DNA from 2 places in the Pseudomonas svalbardensis genome. Region 2 is predicted to be linked to the other one. Evidence: predicted binding sites of a transcription regulator. Region 2 holds the regulator's gene; the other holds the start of a gene.

Region 1 (2,745 bases), 1.5 Mb from region 2:
GATCCGCACACGCGCGCAAGGTCGACTGCAAGTTCTCCACGCCTTCCTGATTTAGCGTGTTGATTTCGGTGATGTCGACGTTGATCGACTCCACCACCGCCGTCTGCTCTTCCGTCGCAGTGGCCACCGACTGATTCATCCCGTCGATCTCACCGATACGCTGAGTCACGCTGCCCAGACGTTCGCCAGCCTGGTTGGCGATGCCAACGCTGCTTTCGCTCTGGCGTTGGCTGTCGGTCATGGTGATCACGGCTTCCCGGGCGCCGACTTGCAGTTCCTCGATCATCTTCTGCACTTGCTGCGCTGAATCCTGAGTACGGTGCGCGAGGTTGCGCACTTCGTCGGCCACTACGGCAAAACCACGACCGGCTTCACCGGCACGGGCCGCTTCGATGGCTGCGTTGAGTGCCAGCAAGTTGGTCTGCTGAGAGATGCTGGTAATCACTTCCAGAATCTGCCCGATGTTCACGGTGTTGCTGTTGAGCGTTTCGATGTTGCCGCACGAATCGCTGATCTTCGCCGAGAGCTGCTGCATCGCCGCGATGGTTTTATCGACGACTTGCTGACCGTCCTCGGCCAATGCGCGAGCATCGCTCGAATGCTGAGAGGCGAGGGCGGCGTTCTGGGCGATTTCCTGGGCGGCGGCGCCCAGTTCGTTGATGGCGGCTGCCACGCTGCTGGTGCGCGAGGCTTGCTGGTCGGAGTTGAACATCGACGAGTTCGACGCGGCAACCACACGCAAGGCGACTTCGTTGACCTGGCCGGTGGCCGAGGACACTTCGCGAATCGAGGTGTGAATACGCTCCACAAAACGGTTGAACGAGGTGCCTAGGGCACCGAATTCGTCCTGGCCGTGGATGGTCAGTCGTTTGGTCAGGTCACCTTCGCCTTCGGCGATGTCATGCATGGCGCGGCCCATAGTCAACAGCGGCTGCATCAAGAAGCTGATCAGCATGCCCAGCAGCGCGATGATGATCACCACGGCAATGACCATGGCGATGATCGCCGAGGTGCGAAATTCGCTGAGCATCGAGAACGCGGCGTCCTGATCCAGCACCAGCGCCACGTACCAGTCTGCCGAGGGCACACCATTGACGTGGGTAAAGGAGATGAATTGAGTCTTGCCGTCGATCTCGACTTCTTTCATGCCCGGGCTGACTTTCGGCGCGCCGTTCGGGTAGGCATCGGTCAGGCTCTTGAGCACCAGTTTGCTGTCCGGGTGAATCAGGATCTTGCCGTCGGCGCTGACGATAAACGCATGGCCGTGGCCGCCGAAGTTCAGCGAGTTGATGATCGCACTGACGCTGGACAGGTCGATGTCTGCGCCAGCGACGCCGATCATTTGATTCTGATGTTTCACCGGGGTGGCAACGGTGATCACCAGTTTGCCCGACGACGCGGCGATGTACGGTTCGGTGACGATGGTCTGTTGCGCACCGTTGGCCGCCTTGTACCAGCCACGGGAGCGGGGGTCGTAATCCGCGGCACGATTGCCAGCCGGAACCGAGAACATCACGCCGTCGGTGCCACCGAAATAGCTCAACTGAAAATTACTGGTGTAGGCCGGCAGGTCGATGGCGCGCTTGAGGTTGGCCTGGGCGCTGCCGTCCACGGCGATCTGCTGGGACAGCGATTGCAGCAACTGAATGCGGCTTTCCAGCCAGGTCTGGATGTTGCTGGTGGTCAGGCTGCCGAGTTCCTGCATCGAGGATTCGGTACTGCTGCGCAGGGTTTGCCGCTGGCGGTAGTCGTTGAAGAGGATGAAGCAAGCGAATGCAACGGCCACCACGAGGGCGGCAGCCAACAAGATCTTGTGGCTGAACTTCATGTTTTTGGTCATTAAATGAACTACCGCGAAGAGGCTGGTCAACAAAGGGGCGTCAATTTGCCACAGTCGTGGGCTTTGCGCTGCTTTTATGTCGACTGAGCGGTGCCAAAGATTAGGCGGCTTTTGCGAAAACCGACGAAATGTTCAACAGCAAACAAAAGTTCCTTATATTTCACGAAAGGCGGACGAGCGGCCCGAAAATAGGCGGCCGGCCACGGAACCAGATAGGGGTTTTCTCTTCTAAGCTTCTGCTTGGCAGTCCTGCCATTCCCCTTCGCCCCAGGAGCTACACAATGTCGCTGCGTTCAATCGCCCTGCTTTCGTTCTGCGTGTTGCTGGCCGCGTGCAGCAAGGTCAATCAGGAAAACTACTCGAAGCTGTCGTCAGGCATGCCCAAGGCCGAAGTAGAAACCTTGCTGGGCAAACCCACCGACTGCTCGGGCGCGCTCGGCATGTCCAGTTGCACTTGGGGCGACAAGAACAGCTTTATCAGTGTGCAGTACGCCGGTGACAAAGTGCTGATGTTTTCCGGCCAAGGCCTGAAGTAATCCGGGGCTATACGCCCACGGGAGAAAAATAATGAAGCGGTTACTGATAGTCCTTTTTGCCGGCCTGGTATTGGCCGGCTGCGCCACTTCCGGCGTAGATCCGTTGGCACCGAAAACCGTCAACAGCGTCAATCTCAAGAAGTACCAAGGGACCTGGTACGAGTTGGCTCGTCTGCCGATGTATTTCCAGCGCAACTGCGCACAATCCGAAGCCCATTACACGCTCAAGCCTGACGGCAAGGTATTGGTGCTCAATCGCTGCCTGACGGCAGACTGGCAATGGGAAGAGGCCAAAGGCACGGCCTGGCCACAGGAGCCGGGCAAAACCGACAAGCTGTGGGTCGAGTTCGATAACTGGTTTTCGCGGCT
Region 2 (16,098 bases):
GGTTTCTCCTTGCAGCTGTTCTTCCAGGCCTTTGTGGTCGCGGGTCAGATCGTCTCCATTCAGATGGGCATGGGCTTTGCTTCGATGATCGACCCTACCAACGGCGTCTCGGTGGCGGTGATCGGGCAGTTCTTCACCATGCTGGTGACGCTGTTGTTCCTGTCGATGAATGGCCATCTGGTGGTATTCGAAGTCCTCACTGAAAGCTTCACTACGCTGCCGGTCGGTAGCGGGTTGATGGTCAATCATTTCTGGGAGCTGGCCGGCAAGCTCGGCTGGGTCCTCGGTGCCGCGCTGTTGCTGGTGTTGCCAGCGATCACTGCGTTGCTGGTGGTCAACATCGCCTTTGGCGTGATGACCCGGGCTGCGCCACAGCTGAACATCTTTTCCATCGGCTTCCCGCTGACGCTGGTACTCGGGCTTTTCATCGTCTGGGTCGGGCTGGCGGACATTATCAATCAGTATCAACCGCTGGCTTCCGAGGCCTTGCAGTTGTTACGCGAACTGGCACGGGCGCGCTGAGTCATGGCTGAGAGCGAAAGCGGTCAGGACAAAACAGAAGACCCCACGGACAAAAAGAAAAAGGACGCCCGTGAGAAGGGAGAGATTGCGCGCTCCAAAGAGCTGAATACCCTGGCGATCATGCTCGCCGGCGCTGGTGGCCTGCTGATTTTCGGTGGTGCGCTGGCGCAGGACCTGATGGAACTGATGCGCCTGAACTTCTCGCTGTCGCGGGAGGTGCTGTTGGATCAGCGCTCCATGGGCATCTATCTGCTGCACTCGGGGCAGATTGCCTTGCTGGCGATTCAGCCAGTGATGATCACTTTATTGCTCGCTGCTCTGATCGGGCCGATTTCGCTGGGTGGCTGGTTGTTCTCCGCCGGCACCATGGCGCCCAAGTTCAGTCGCATGAACCCCGGCGCCGGCCTCAAGCGCATGTTCTCGTCCAAGGCCATAGCGGAACTGCTTAAGGCCCTCGCAAAATTTTTCATCGTGTTGTTCGTGGCCCTGGCGGTGTTGTCCTCGGACATCGATGACCTGCTGCGCATCGCCCATGAGCCCTTGGACATGGCGATCATTCACAGCCTGCAAGTGGTCGGCTGGAGCACCCTGTGGATGGCCTGCGGGCTGATCATCATCGCCGCCGTGGACGTGCCGATACAGCTCTGGGAAAGCATCAAGAAACTGAAGATGACCAAGCAGGAAGTGCGCGACGAGCACAAAGACCAGGAAGGACGGCCGGAGGTCAAACAACGGATTCGCCAGCTGCAGCGCGAAATGTCCCAGCGCCGGATGATGGCGGCGATCCCCGACGCCGATGTGGTGATCACCAACCCGACCCACTACGCCGTAGCGCTCAAGTACGACCCGGACAAGGGTGGGGCGCCGATGCTGATCGCCAAGGGCAGCGACTTCCTTGCCTTGAAGATCCGTGAAATCGCTGTGGCCAACGAAGTGCTGCTGCTTGAGTCGCCGGCACTGGCGCGTTCGATTTACTACTCCACCGAGCTTGACCAGGAAATTCCCGGCGGGCTCTACCTTGCCGTCGCCCAGGTGCTCGCTTACGTCTACCAGATCCGCCAGCATCGCGCCGGCAAGGGTAAGCGCCCGGATCCGCTCAAGGACGACCTGCCGATTCCGCCGGATTTGCGGCGCGATTCCTGAGAGCCGCCGTCCGTCTGAAAACGCTATGTACCTGTTAGTTCTGACAGTAGACACACTTCCTCTTAAGCGTTGTCATGGCCTTGGGAATTCTCCCGTTCGATGTCCTTGCTATGGTCGTTCAATGAGTGGATTGATCACTATGGATGGGCGTTCATTTAGGCATTTGAGGTTACGGTCATGGCAGAGCGTGAATACAGAAAGCTTCAAGGGATGGCGTTGGAATTTGTTTCGGGAGTCCTGGAGGAGGATCCGCTCGAGCGCACGATCAGTTACTCGGCTACGTTCGGCATGACGCTGGACTTTACGCATTTTGTGCAGATGGCCAATGCATATATTCCGGGTTATCTGAACAGCCCTATCAATGCGATTCGCCCCGAACTGGACGGGTTCGGCTACCACTATGCATACAATTACTTCTTCGGTGCTGCTGGCAATATTGGTGATAACCGCGCGTTGTTCGATGTCTTCACATCCCCTCGTTATTACATGGATCAGTGGTCAAGTGGAGGGCTGGAGGAGTGTTATCACAAACCGCAATTCAGTGTGGTCGATGGCCGTTTGCAAGTTGTTGCGCGCAAGGACTTTCGTTGGGAGGACAAGCGTGAGATCAACGTCGAAGACCTGCCGGTCATTCCCTTTCAATGGGCGCTTAACCTCATGCTGGGGCACGACCTTTCTGGTCAGAAGGCACCTTTAACCATCGTGGTGCTCGGTTACGCTGAGGAGGATTTTGTAGAGGTGGAAGGTCTTCAAATGCATAGAGGTACGCGGTACATGGTCGGCAAGTCGCTTCATCTCGGTCCGATCCACAAAGAGCAGATTCTGACGGCGCGTTAATCCCTTTTGTAGCAGCTGTCGAGCCTGCGAGGCTGCGTCCGGCGGCGCAGCAGCCGTGAAACCTTACGAGGAGTTCGTCGAGCGCGATCCCGCCTCGAACGCTCGACAGCTGCTACAAAAGCTCAATAAATCCCTCTATTCCCCGCCTCCGCAAAAGTTGGAAGGCTTCTTGCAGTACCCGTCCCGCGCCCGCTTTCGGCGTCAAAAAGTTTGCTTCAAGGAACGGGGAATACCGGTGGATCGCTCTCAGTTACTCAACAGTGCTCGCACAAACGTTGCCGACTTAAGTCGGGGCAATCTGGGTGTGCCGTTGCTGCTGCTGGTCATGCTGGCGATGATGATGTTGCCGATCCCGCCGTTCCTGCTGGACGTGTTCTTCACCTTCAACATTGCCTTGTCGATCGTGGTGTTGCTGGTCTGCGTTTATGCCTTGCGACCGCTGGATTTCGCGGTGTTTCCGACCATTCTACTGGTGGCGACGCTACTGCGGCTGGCGTTGAACGTGGCCTCCACGCGGGTGGTGATGCTCCACGGTCAGGACGGTCACGCCTCCGCCGGTAAGGTGATCCAGGCCTTCGGCGAGGTGGTGATCGGCGGTAACTACGTGGTCGGTATCGTCGTCTTCGCGATTTTGATGATCATCAACTTCGTCGTGGTGACCAAGGGTGCCGGGCGGATTTCCGAGGTGAGTGCGCGTTTCACCCTCGATGCGATGCCCGGTAAACAAATGGCGATCGACGCCGACCTCAACGCTGGTCTGATCGATCAGGCTCAGGCCAAGGCCCGTCGTTCGGAAGTCGCCCAAGAGGCGGAGTTCTACGGTTCCATGGACGGTGCCAGCAAGTTCGTTCGCGGTGACGCCATTGCCGGCCTGCTGATTCTGTTCATCAACCTGATCGGCGGCATGGCGGTCGGTATCTTCCAGCACGGCATGACCTTCGGCGATGCCGGTCGGGTGTACGCCTTGTTGACCATCGGTGACGGTTTGGTGGCGCAATTGCCATCACTGCTGTTGTCGACTGCCGCAGCGATCATGGTGACTCGTGCGTCCGGCTCGGAAGACATGGGCAAACAGATCAATCGCCAGATGTTCGCCTCGCCGAAAGCGTTGGCAGTGGCGGCGGGTATTATGGCGGTCATGGGCCTGGTGCCCGGCATGCCACACTTCTCCTTTCTCAGCATGGCGGCCCTGGCGGCCGGCGGCGCGTACCTGTTCTGGAAGAAGCAGAACGTGGTCAAGGTTCAAGCTTTGCAGGAGGTCAAGCGTCAACAGGAACTGCTGCCATCGCCGGCTCGCGCTCAGGAAACCAAGGAGCTTGGCTGGGATGACGTCACTCCGATCGACATGATCGGCCTGGAAGTCGGCTACCGGCTGATTCCGCTGGTGGACCGCAATCAGGGTGGTCAGTTGCTGGCGCGGATCAAGGGTGTGCGCAAGAAGCTGTCCCAGGATCTGGGCTTCCTGATGCCGACCGTGCATATCCGTGACAACCTCGACCTGGCGCCGAGCGCCTACCGCCTGACCCTGATGGGGGTGATCCTGGCTGAAGCGGAGATTTACCCGGACCGCGAACTGGCGATCAACCCGGGGCAGGTCTACGGTACGCTCAGCGGCATTACCGCCAAAGATCCGGCTTTCGGTCTGGAGGCGGTCTGGATCGAAGTCAGCCAGCGTGCCCAGGCGCAATCCCTCGGTTACACCGTGGTCGATGCCAGTACGGTAGTGGCAACCCACTTGAACCAGATTCTGTACAAACACTCGAGCGAGTTGATCGGTCACGAAGAAGTGCAGCAGCTCATGCAATTGTTGGCCAAAAGCTCGCCAAAACTGGCCGAAGAGCTGGTGCCGGGTGTGGTGTCTCTGTCGCAGCTGCTCAAAGTATTGCAGGCGTTGCTGGCCGAGCAGGTGCCAGTACGGGACATTCGCAGCATTGCCGAAGCCATCGCAAACAATGCCAGCAAGAGTCAAGATACTGCCGCGCTGGTGGCCGCGGTTCGCGTTGGCGTATCCCGCGCAATCGTCCAAAGCATTGTAGGCACTGACTCCGAGCTGCCAGTGATCACCCTGGAGCCAAGGTTGGAACAAATATTGCTCAATAGTCTTCAGAAGGCAGGACAAGGCTCGGAAGAGGGTGTTCTGCTGGAGCCAAGCATGGCTGAGAAACTGCAACGCTCGTTGATCGATGCGGCGCAGCGTCAGGAAATGCAAGGTCAACCGGTGATTCTGTTGGTAGCCGGTCCGGTTCGCGCGATGCTGTCGCGATTCGGCCGATTGGCAGTCCCGGGTTTGCATGTGTTGGCTTACCAGGAAATTCCTGACAACAAGCAAGTGACCATCGTTGCGACAGTAGGGCCCAACGGCTGAGGTAGTGGTTTATGCAAGTTAAGCGTTTTTTCGCCGCCGATATGCGTCAGGCCATGAAACTGGTTCGTGATGAGCTGGGCGGTGATGCCGCCATCATTGGCAACCGCCGGATCGCCGGTGGTGTCGAGCTGACGGCTGCCCTGGATTACAAGTTGTCGGCGCTGGCCCCGCGCGTTCCGAACATGGAACTCGAAGACGAGCTGCGCAAGACCCAATCGCGGATCGTCACCGCCCAGGCCGAACTGAGCCTGCGCAGCGATGGCGAGAGCGATAAGTCCACCAATCGCCAATTGTTCGCCGGCCTGCCACTGACCGCCGCCGAGCCGCTGATCGAGCCAACCTACACCGAACCCCGTCGTCCTGCACCGGCTGCGGCACCTGCCTCCGGTGGCGTCGACCCACGGGCGTTCGACTCGATGCGTTTCGAACTCAACAGCCTGCGCGAACTGATGGAAGTGCAACTCGGCTCCCTGGCCTGGAATCAGCTGCAAGGCAGCCGTCCGGCCCAGGCCAATCTTTGGCGTCGCCTGCAACGCATCGGTCTGTCCGGCCCGTTGTCGCGTGATTTGCTGGCGCTGATTACCGATATTGAAGAACCTCGTCAGGCCTGGCGCATGTTGCTGGCACACCTGGCGCGGATGATCGCCACACCGGAAGTCGAGCCTTTGGAAGAGGGCGGCGTGATTGCCATGGTCGGCCCCGCCGGCATGGGCAAGACCACCACCCTGGCCAAACTCGCGGCCCGTTACGTGCTCAAGTACGGCGCGCAGAATATCGCGCTGGTCAGCATGGACAGCTACCGTATTGGTGCTCAGGAACAACTCAAGACGTTGGGCCGGATCCTCAATGTGTCGGTGACGCATGTCGATCCGGGCCAATCGCTGGTGCAGGCGCTGGAGCCCTTGCTGCGCAAACGCGTGGTGCTGATCGATACCGCGGGCCTTCAGGCCAGCGATCCGGCACTGCGCATGCAGCTCGAAAGCCTGGCTGGTCGTGGCATCAAATCAAAAAATTATCTGGTGTTGGCAACCACCAGCCAGAAACAGGTTCTAACGGCCGCTTATCACAGTTACAAGCGTTGTGGGCTCGCTGGCTGCATCCTGACTAAACTGGATGAAACGGCAAGTCTGGGCGAGGTGTTGAGCCTGGCCATCAGTCATGAATTGCCGGTGGCCTACCTGACCGATGGCCCGCGGATTCCGGATGATTTGCATCTACCGCGTCGTCATCAGTTGGTCAGTCGCGCCGTCAGCGTGCAAATGCAAGAAGAACCCAGCGAAGAAGCCATGGCTGACATGTTCGCTGATATTTACCACAGCCCGACCAAGCAGGTCGGCTGAGGTATTAATGAACAGTTTTTGTACCTACATCGATGGTCTGCCATGCATTGTTCAGTTAGTGAACGCGCAGCCAGTAATGTGGCCTCCGTCTAAGTAAGACAAGGTAAAGAAAATTCATGGGCAGCATGCATCCCGTACAGGTGATCGCGGTGACCGGCGGCAAAGGTGGCGTCGGGAAGACTAACGTGTCAGTGAACTTGTCCCTGGCTCTAGCTGAGCTCGGCCGGCGCGTCATGCTGTTGGACGCCGATCTGGGGCTGGCGAACGTCGACGTCCTGCTGGGACTGACACCCAAACGTACTTTGGCCGACGTGATCGAAGGCCGCTGCGAGCTGCGCGACGTACTGTTGCAAGGCCCTGGCGGCATTCGCATCGTCCCGGCCGCGTCCGGCACACAGAGCATGGTTCATTTGAGCCCGGCCCAACACGCCGGCCTGATCCAGGCGTTCAGCGATATCGGCGACAACCTCGACGTGCTGGTGATCGACACCGCTGCGGGCATTGGAGACTCGGTCGTCAGTTTCGTTCGCGCAGCGCAAGAAGTCTTGCTGGTGGTCTGCGACGAACCGACCTCGATCACAGATGCCTACGCACTGATCAAACTGCTGAACCGCGATTACGGCATGAACCGCTTCCGGGTCCTGGCCAACATGGCCCAGAGCCCGCAGGAAGGTCGCAACCTGTTCGCCAAGTTGACCAAGGTCACGGATCGCTTCCTTGACGTCGCCTTACAATACGTCGGCGCGGTGCCTTACGACGAAAGTGTGCGCAAGGCTGTGCAGAAGCAGCGCGCCGTTTACGAAGCCTTCCCGCGGTCCAAGTGCTCACTGGCGTTCAAGGCCATTGCACAGAAGGTCGATACCTGGCCGCTGCCTGCCAACCCGCGTGGGCACCTGGAGTTTTTCGTCGAGCGCCTCGTGCAACAAACGGCAGGACCCGTGCTATGACAGCCAGTGGCTACAACCTCTACAAGAAGTCGGCACGTGACGCGCAGTACGAGCTGATCGAGCGTTACGCGCCACTGGTTAAACGCATTGCCTACCACTTGCTGGCGCGTCTGCCAGCCAGTGTTCAGGTGGAAGATCTGATCCAGGCCGGGATGATCGGCCTGCTTGAAGTGTCGACCAAATACGACGCCAGCAAAGGCGCGAGTTTCGAGACGTACGCGGGCATTCGAATCCGTGGCGCGATGCTCGATGAAGTACGCAAGGGGGACTGGGCGCCACGTTCGGTCCACCGCAATACCCGGATGGTCAGCGACGCCATTCGCTCGATTGAAGCTAAAACCGGCCGTGACGCTAAAGATCACGAGGTTGCGGCCGAACTCCAATTGAGTCTCGACGATTATTACGGGATTTTGAACGACACCCTGGGCAGCCGCTTATTCAGTTTCGACGATCTGTTGCAGGACGGCGAACACGAAGGGCTGCACGAGGATGGCGCCAGTGCTCATCTGGAGCCGTCGCGCGATCTGGAAGATGAACGCTTCCAGGCAGCGCTGGCGGACGCGATTGCCAATTTGCCGGAGCGTGAGCGACTGGTGTTGGCGCTGTACTACGACGAAGAGTTGAATCTCAAGGAAATCGGTGAGGTCCTGGGGGTCAGCGAATCTCGGGTCAGCCAGTTACACAGCCAGTGCGCGGCCCGTTTGCGGGGGCGTTTGGGGGAGTGGCGAGCGCGCTGAAGGCAGTGTGGGGACACTGCGAACGCGGCTGGTGGGGTGTTGAACCGTACCGGTCCCGATCTGTTGTGCTCCAGACAGTCATTGAGTGCTTTGCCGGATTGATTGAAATGGCGCGTCCAGGTGCTGGGCGCGTTTAAGACTGCTTGGAGGTCGAATTGGACAAGAACATGAAAATCCTCATCGTTGATGACTTCTCAACGATGCGGCGGATCATTAAAAACCTGTTGCGTGACCTTGGGTTCACCAACACGGTCGAGGCCGACGATGGCACTACTGCCATTCCGGTTCTCAACAGCGGCAGCATCGACTTTCTGGTAACAGACTGGAACATGCCTGGCATGACCGGTATCGATCTGCTGCGCCACGTGCGTGCCGATGAAAAGCTCAAGCACCTGCCGGTGCTGATGGTGACCGCTGAAGCCAAGCGCGAGCAGATCATCGAGGCAGCCCAAGCCGGTGTTAACGGCTATGTGGTCAAGCCTTTCACGGCCCAGGCGTTAAAAGAAAAAATCGAGAAGATTTTCGAACGCATCGGTTGATGTGCGAAGCCACTGCGCCACGGGGGAGCTATGGAGCATAACGAGTCTTCACAGGGCGATTTCGAATCGACTCTGAAAAAACACGCGGTCGAACTGGTCGAAAGCCTTGAAAAAGGCAGGTTCGGCGACGCTGTGCAACTGATCCATGAGCTCAATCAGACCCGTGACCGTGGCCTGTATCAGGAAGTGGGCAAGCTCACTCGCGAGCTGCATAGCGCGATCGTCAATTTCCAGATTGACCCGCACATGCCACAAGCCGAGGAAGTCTCGCAGATCACGGATGCCACCGAGCGTCTGGGGTATGTGGTCAAGCTGACCGAGGCTGCTGCCAACCGCACCATGGACCTGGTGGAAAACGCCACGCCGCTGGTCAACGGCCTGAGCAACGAAGCCCAAGCCTTGAGCACCGACTGGGGACGGTTCATGCGTCGCGAAGTCGGGGCTGAAGAGTTCCGCGAGCTGGCCCGGCGAGTCGACGGTTTCCTGACACGCAGCAGCGAAGACAATCGCGTTGTGTCGAGCAACCTCAACGACATTCTGCTCGCTCAGGATTACCAGGACCTCACCGGTCAGGTGATCAAGCGCGTGACCCAATTGGTCACCGAAGTTGAAAGCAACCTGCTCAAGCTCGTGCTTATGGCCAGTCAGGTGGACCGCTTTGCGGGCATCGAACATGACCGTGAAGCGATGCTGGCAGAAAAAGATCCGCAAAAACATCTCTCTCAGGGTGAAGGTCCGCAGATTCATGCCGATAAAAGAGAAGACGTTGTGTCCGGTCAGGACGATGTAGACGATTTGCTTTCCAGCCTTGGATTCTAGGAGCACCCCTACACATGAGCTTCGGCGCCGATGAAGAGATCCTTCAGGATTTCCTGGTTGAGGCCGGCGAGATTCTAGAGCAACTGTCCGAACAGCTGGTCGAGCTTGAAAGCCGACCTGATGATGCGGACTTGCTCAATGCAATTTTTCGCGGTTTTCACACTGTAAAAGGAGGCGCCGGCTTCCTCCAGCTCAACGAGCTGGTGGAGTGCTGTCACATCGCCGAGAACGTGTTCGACATCCTGCGCAAGGGTGAACGTCGCGTCGACTCGGAACTGATGGACGTGGTTCTCGAAGCGCTGGATGCGGTGAACGGCATGTTTACCGAAGTCCGCGAGCGCACCCCGATCACGGCTGCCACGCCTGAACTGCTGGCAGCTCTGGCCCGTCTGGCCGAGCCGCAAACCGCCGATGAAACGGCACCGGTCGCCGAGGTGGTGGAAGAACCTGCCGCCGAGAGCGAATCGGGTGACATCACCGATAACGAATTCGAACAACTGCTGGACTCGCTGAACGCCGTCAAGGCTCAGGCAGAAGCCCCGGCGGCTGTGCCGGCGCCGAGCAGCAATGCAGCGGGCAGCGACGAAATTACCGATGCCGAGTTCGAGTCGTTGCTCGATCAACTGCACGGTAAAGGCCAGTTCGCCGTCGATGCGGTGGCCCCGGCGCCAGCCGCACCGGCTGCCCCGAAAGCGGCAGGCGACAGCTCCGATATCACCGACGACGAGTTCGAAGCACTGCTCGATCAGCTGCACGGCAAGGGTAACTTTGCCGTTGATGCGCTGGAATCGGCCATTGCTGCGGTGCCGGCCCCGGCTGCGCCCACCGCTAAAGCGGCTGGGGGCGATCTGATCTCCGATCACGAGTTCGAATCGCTGCTCGACGAATTGCACGGCAAAGGCAAGTTCACTGAAGTCGGTACCGCGTCGGGCGCCAGCGCTTCGGTTGCGGCGCCCATTGCCAAGGCTGTTGCACCGAAACCCGTTGCCAAAGCGCCCGAGCCTAAAGCCGAAGCGCCGAAGCCTGCCGCTGCTGCTGCCCCGGCTCCGGCTCGTGCTCCGTCCGCGCCGCCACCGGAAAAACCGGCCAGCGAAGCCGAGACCACCGTGCGGGTCGATACCGCGCGTCTCGACGAAATCATGAACATGGTCGGCGAGTTGGTACTGGTGCGTAACCGCTTGGTCCGTCTGGGCCTCAACAGCGGCGACGAAGCCATGTCCAAGGCCGTGTCGAACCTCGACGTGGTCACGGCCGACCTGCAAACCGCGGTCATGAAGACCCGGATGCAACCGATCAAGAAGGTCTTCGGGCGCTTCCCGCGTCTGGTTCGCGACCTGGCTCGCCAGCTCAAGAAAGAGATCAACCTGGAACTGGTCGGCGAAGAAACCGACCTCGACAAGAACCTCGTCGAGGCCCTGGCCGACCCGCTGGTCCACTTGGTGCGCAACTCGGTCGACCACGGTATTGAAGAGCCGGCCGAGCGTGAAGCGATGGGCAAGCCTCGCAGCGGCAAGGTGATCCTGTCCGCTGAACAGGAAGGCGACCACATCCTGCTGTCGATTTCCGATGACGGCAAGGGCATGGACGCCGATGTTCTGCGCGGCATTGCCGTGAAGAAAGGCTTGATGGACAAGGATGCAGCGGATCGCCTCAGCGAAACCGATTGCTTCAACCTGATCTTCGCGCCGGGTTTCTCGACCAAGACCGAAATTTCCGATGTCTCCGGACGCGGCGTGGGCATGGACGTGGTGAAAACCAAAATCGCCCAGCTCAACGGCACCATCAATATCTATTCGACCAAGGGCAAGGGCTCGAAGATCGTCATCAAGGTCCCGTTGACCCTGGCGATCATGCCGACGCTGATGGTCATGCTGGGCAACCAGGCGTTTGCGTTCCCGCTGGTGAACGTCAACGAGATCTTCCACCTCGACCTGTCGCGCACCAACGTGGTGGACGGCCAGGAAGTGGTGATCGTGCGGGACAAGGCGCTGCCATTGTTCTACCTCAAACGCTGGCTGGTCAGCTCCGCCGCTCATGAAGAGCAGCGCGAAGGCCATGTGGTGATCCTTTCGGTGGGCACTCAGCGGATCGGCTTCGTCGTCGATCAACTGGTGGGCCAGGAAGAAGTGGTCATCAAGCCATTGGGCAAAATGCTCCAGGGAACCCCGGGCATGTCCGGCGCCACCATCACCGGTGACGGCCGCATTGCGCTGATTCTCGATGTTCCGAGCATGCTCAAGCGTTACGCCGCACGGCGTATTTGATTCTGGTGGAGCGGGGCGACTGAGCCTCGCTCCGTCTAACGGAGTGTTTATGGCAGTTAAAGTCCTGGTGGTGGACGATTCGGGGTTTTTCCGCCGCCGCGTCTCGGAAATTCTTTCAGCGGATCCGAATATCCAGGTCGTCGGCACGGCGACCAACGGAAAAGAGGCGATTGATCAGGCGCTGGCCCTCAAGCCAGACGTAATCACCATGGATTACGAGATGCCGATGATGGATGGCATCACGGCAGTGCGGCACATCATGCAGCGCTGCCCGACCCCGGTGTTGATGTTCTCCTCGCTGACCCACGAAGGCGCTCGGGTAACCCTCGACGCGCTGGACGCTGGCGCGGTGGATTTCCTGCCGAAAAATTTCGAAGACATCTCCCGTAACCCGGAGAAGGTCAAGCAACTGCTGTGCGAGAAGATTCTCAGCATCTCGCGCAGTAACCGTCGCGCCAACACCTACAGCGCTCCGGCACCTGTCGCCGCACCCGCCCCGACGCCTGCACCTGCCAGCGTCAGCAGCTACGGCAGCAGTGCGCCTGCGCGTCCGGCACCGGCTCCGATTCCGGCGCGTACGTACGCGCCAGCCTCGTCGTCGCCAACGCCGAAACGCAAAGCCTACAAACTGGTCGCCATCGGTACGTCCACTGGCGGCCCGGTTGCCCTGCAGCGGGTTCTGACCCAATTGCCGGCCAATTTCCCCGCACCGATCGTATTGATCCAGCACATGCCAGCTGCCTTTACCAAGGCCTTTGCCGAGCGTCTGGACAAGCTCTGCCGCATCAGCGTCAAGGAAGCCGAGGATGGCGACATCCTGCGTCCGGGCCTGGCGCTGCTGGCGCCGGGTGGCAAGCAAATGATGATCGACGGCCGTGGCGCGGTGAAGATCCTCCCGGGCGACGAACGTCTGAACTACAAGCCGTGCGTGGACATCACCTTTGGTTCCGCGGCCAAGTCTTACGGTGACAAAGTTTTGGCGGTCGTATTGACCGGCATGGGCGCCGATGGTCGCGAAGGCGCGCGTCTGCTCAAGCAGGGCGGCAGCTCGATCTGGGCTCAGGATGAAGCCAGCTGCGTGATCTACGGCATGCCGATGGCCATCGTCAAAGCCGAACTCGCCGACGCGGTGTACGGGCTGGACGATATCGGCAAGCATCTGGTCGAGGCTTGTATTTGATGGATGTTTTAAGCCTCATCGGGATCATCATGGCGTTCGTCGCCATCATTGGCGGCAACTACCTTGAAGGCGGCCACCTCGGCGCCTTGGCCAACGGCCCGGCGGCGTTGATCGTTATCGGCGGAACCGTCGGTGCGGCGCTGCTGCAGTCACCGATGAGCGCCTTCAAGCGCTCCATGCAGATACTGGCCTGGATCCTGTTCCCTCCACGCATCGACCTCGCCGGTGGCGTCGATCGCGTCGTCAACTGGAGCCTGACCGCACGCAAGGAAGGCCTGCTGGGTCTGGAAGGGGTGGCCGACGCCGAACCTGACAACTACTCGCGCAAAGGTCTGCAACTGCTGGTGGACGGCGCCGAGCCGGAAGCGATTCGCAGCATCCTGGAAGTGGATTTCTACACTCAGGAAAGCCGCGACATCGAAGCCGCCAAAGTCTTCGAAAGCATGGGCGGCTACGCGCCGACCATCGGCATCATCGGTGCGGTGATGGGCCTGATCCACGTGATGGGCAACCTGGCCGATCCATCGCAACTGGGTAGCGGCATTGCCGTGGCCTTCGTCGCGACCATCTACGGCGTGGCCAGTGCCAACCTGGTGCTGCTGCCGATTGCCGCCAAACTCAAGTCCGTCGCTTTGCGGCAGTCGCGTTATCGCGAAATGTTGTTGGAAGGCATTCTGTCGATCGCCGAAGGTGAAAACCCTCGCTCTATTGAGTTGAAGCTTCAGGGCTTCATGGATTGATGGGGGTAATGGACTATGGCTCGTCGTCGGCAACCTGAAGAACATGTAAACCATGAGCGTTGGCTGGTTTCATACGCCGACTTCATTACGTTGCTGTTCGCTTTCTTCGTGGTGATGTACTCGATCTCTTCGATCAACGAAGGCAAGTACAAGGTCATTTCCGAAGCGTTGATCGGGGTGTTTACCGATTCCGACCGCGCCCTCAAGCCGATCCCGATCGGCGACGAGCGACCGAAGACCGTGACCCCGGCCAAGCCGCTGGTTAAAGACGCCGAGCAGGTCGACGCCGGTATCGCGGGTGCCAGCGATCCGCTCAAAAGCATCGCCGACGACATCAGCGCCGCGTTTGGCGACTTGATCAGCTCCAACCAGATGACCATTCGCGGCAACGAGCTGTGGGTCGAGATCGAACTCAATTCCAGCCTGTTGTTCGGCAGCGGCGACGCCATGCCCAGCGACATCGCGTTCAACATCATCGACAAGGTTGCCGCGATTCTGAAACCGTTCGACAACCCGATTCACGTCGAAGGTTTCACTGACGATCAACCGATCCGCACCGCGCAATACCCGACCAACTGGGAGCTGTCCTCGGCCCGCTCGGCAAGCATCGTGCGCATGCTGGCGATGCAGGGTGTGAACCCCGGTCGCCTGGCGTCGGTGGGGTACGGCGAGTTCCAGCCAGTGGCCAACAACGCGACTGCCGAGGGGCGGGCGCGTAACCGTCGCGTGGTGCTGGTGGTGTCACGAAATCTTGATGTACGCCGCAGCCTCACGGGGACCGGAACGGCCAATGCGCATCCGGATGCCGCGTTGAAGCGTGCTGGCACACAAACTGCACCGACCCCGGTCAAGTCGCCGGGACGAGAGAGTGCCGTCAATTCTCCGTCACCCGCATTAATACGTTGAGCTATTTCTCGGTCGACCATTTCGACCGGGAGGAACAATCCGAATGAGAGTCTGGGCAGTCGCCAATCAAAAGGGTGGTGTCGGTAAAACCACTTCCTCTATCGCTTTAGCCGGTTTACTGGCCGAGGCGGGCAAGCGCGTGGTCGTGGTCGATCTCGACCCCCATGGCTCCATGACCAGCTACTTCGGTTACGACCCCGACAGCCTGGAACACAGCAGCTACGACCTGTTCCTGCATAAGGGCAGTGTGCCGCAAGGCCTGCCCGGTCAGTTGCTGTTGCCCACCAGCCACGAGAGTATTTCCCTGTTGCCGTCGAGCACCGCACTCGCGACTCTGGAACGGCAGTCGCCGGGTCAGAGTGGCCTGGGCCTGGTGATTGCCAAGAGCCTGGCGCAACTTTGGCAGGACTTCGATTACGCCGTGATCGACAGCCCGCCGTTGCTCGGCTTGCTGATGGTCAATGCCTTGGCGGCGAGCCAGCAATTGGTGATTCCGGTGCAGACCGAACACTTGGCGGTCAAAGGTCTGGAGCGCATGGTCAACACCCTGGCGATGATCAACCGTTCGCGTAAACAGGCGCTGCCGTTCAGCATCGTGCCGACCCTGTTCGACCGCCGCACGCAGGCGTCCCTCGGCACGCTGCGGGTATTGCGCGACAAGTACCCGGAAGAAATCTGGCAGGGCTACATTCCAGTCGATACGCGCTTGCGTGACGCCAGCCGTGCCGGCGTGACGCCTTCACAGTTCGACGGCAAGAGCCGTGGGGTGCTGGCTTATCGCGCGTTGCTCAAGCATCTGCTGGCAGCACAACTTGTTCCGCAGGTGGCGTGAGATGAACCGCCCGGTAAAAACCACCTCGCGCCCGCAACTGGCTCTCCAGTCTTATCTGGACAGCTTGCTGATGGAGGCGACTGAAGAGTTGCCGCCGGAAATCGAAGCGCTGGTTGAAATCGTTGAGGTTGTTGAAGCGGTCGAAGTTGAAGCTGCGCTGGACGAGTTCCAGGCAGCGGTGCTCGAAGAGCAGGCTCGCGATGCGCAGAAACCCGCCGTGGTTGCCGCGCCGGTAGCAGCGCCCGTGGCGAAAGCACCGGTAGCCGTGATCGAAGCACCAGCGCCGGTTCTCGCACCGATCTCGACCATCGCCCCGCTGCTGCAAGCCTTGGTGCCACCGGTGGTCGAAGTCCACCTGCCACCGAGCAACACGCCACCACCAGTGGAAACCGATGGTCGCCCGTCCTGGGCCGCCGAGCCATTCGAATGCCTGTTGTTCGATGTCGCCGGGCTGACCCTGGCCGTGCCGCTGGTGTGTCTGGGCTCGATTTATTCTTTGGCCGGTCACGAGCTGACACCGCTGTTCGGTCAACCGGAGTGGTTCCTCGGGATCCTGCCGAGCCAGGCCGGCAACCTGAAAGTATTGGACACCGCGCGTTGGGTTATGCCCGACCGTTACCGCGACGATTTCCGCCAGGGCCTGCAATACGTTATTTCGGTTCAGGGCTACGAATGGGGGCTGGCGGTGCATCAGGTCAGCCGCTCGTTGCGCCTGGACCCGAACGAAATCAAATGGAGAAGTCATCGAGGTCAGCGGCCATGGCTCGCCGGCACGGTGATTGAGCACATGTGTGCGCTGCTGGACGTTTCCGCCCTGGCCGAGTTGATCGCCAGCGGTGGGGCAAAGCACATGAGCGGCACCACGCCGACTCACAAACCAACATAACAAACACGCGACGGCAGTCACTGCCGCTGCACAGAACACAC

Evidence for each region. Region 2 encodes FliA, which starts transcription of late flagellar genes. Its sites were predicted from a motif close to CTAAAGTTTNNNNNNNNNNNGCCGNTAA; they were not measured.
Region 1: a site for FliA is predicted at 1,917-1,944, ahead of QFX16_RS01740 (methyl-accepting chemotaxis protein). Genes of this name have one in related genera too.

What each region holds. Positions count from the first base shown of each region.
Region 1 is NZ_CP125619.1:375,574-378,318, forward strand. Features, by position in the region: gene QFX16_RS01740 (methyl-accepting chemotaxis protein) at 1-1,840, opposite strand, end outside; gene QFX16_RS01745 (lipoprotein) at 2,122-2,376, shown strand; gene QFX16_RS01750 (lipocalin family protein) at 2,408-2,745, shown strand, end outside.
Region 2 is NZ_CP125619.1:1,854,520-1,870,617, forward strand. Features, by position in the region: gene fliR (flagellar biosynthetic protein FliR) at 1-522, shown strand, start outside; gene flhB (flagellar biosynthesis protein FlhB) at 526-1,665, shown strand; gene QFX16_RS08470 (hypothetical protein) at 1,843-2,502, shown strand; gene flhA (flagellar biosynthesis protein FlhA) at 2,738-4,867, shown strand; gene flhF (flagellar biosynthesis GTPase FlhF) at 4,879-6,207, shown strand; gene fleN (flagellar synthesis regulator FleN) at 6,324-7,154, shown strand; gene fliA (RNA polymerase sigma factor FliA) at 7,151-7,891, shown strand; gene QFX16_RS08495 (chemotaxis response regulator CheY) at 8,059-8,430, shown strand; gene QFX16_RS08500 (protein phosphatase CheZ) at 8,461-9,249, shown strand; gene QFX16_RS08505 (chemotaxis protein CheA) at 9,264-11,513, shown strand; gene QFX16_RS08510 (protein-glutamate methylesterase/protein-glutamine glutaminase) at 11,563-12,693, shown strand; gene QFX16_RS08515 (flagellar motor protein) at 12,693-13,433, shown strand; gene motD (flagellar motor protein MotD) at 13,449-14,339, shown strand; gene QFX16_RS08525 (ParA family protein) at 14,383-15,171, shown strand; gene QFX16_RS08530 (CheW domain-containing protein) at 15,173-16,057, shown strand.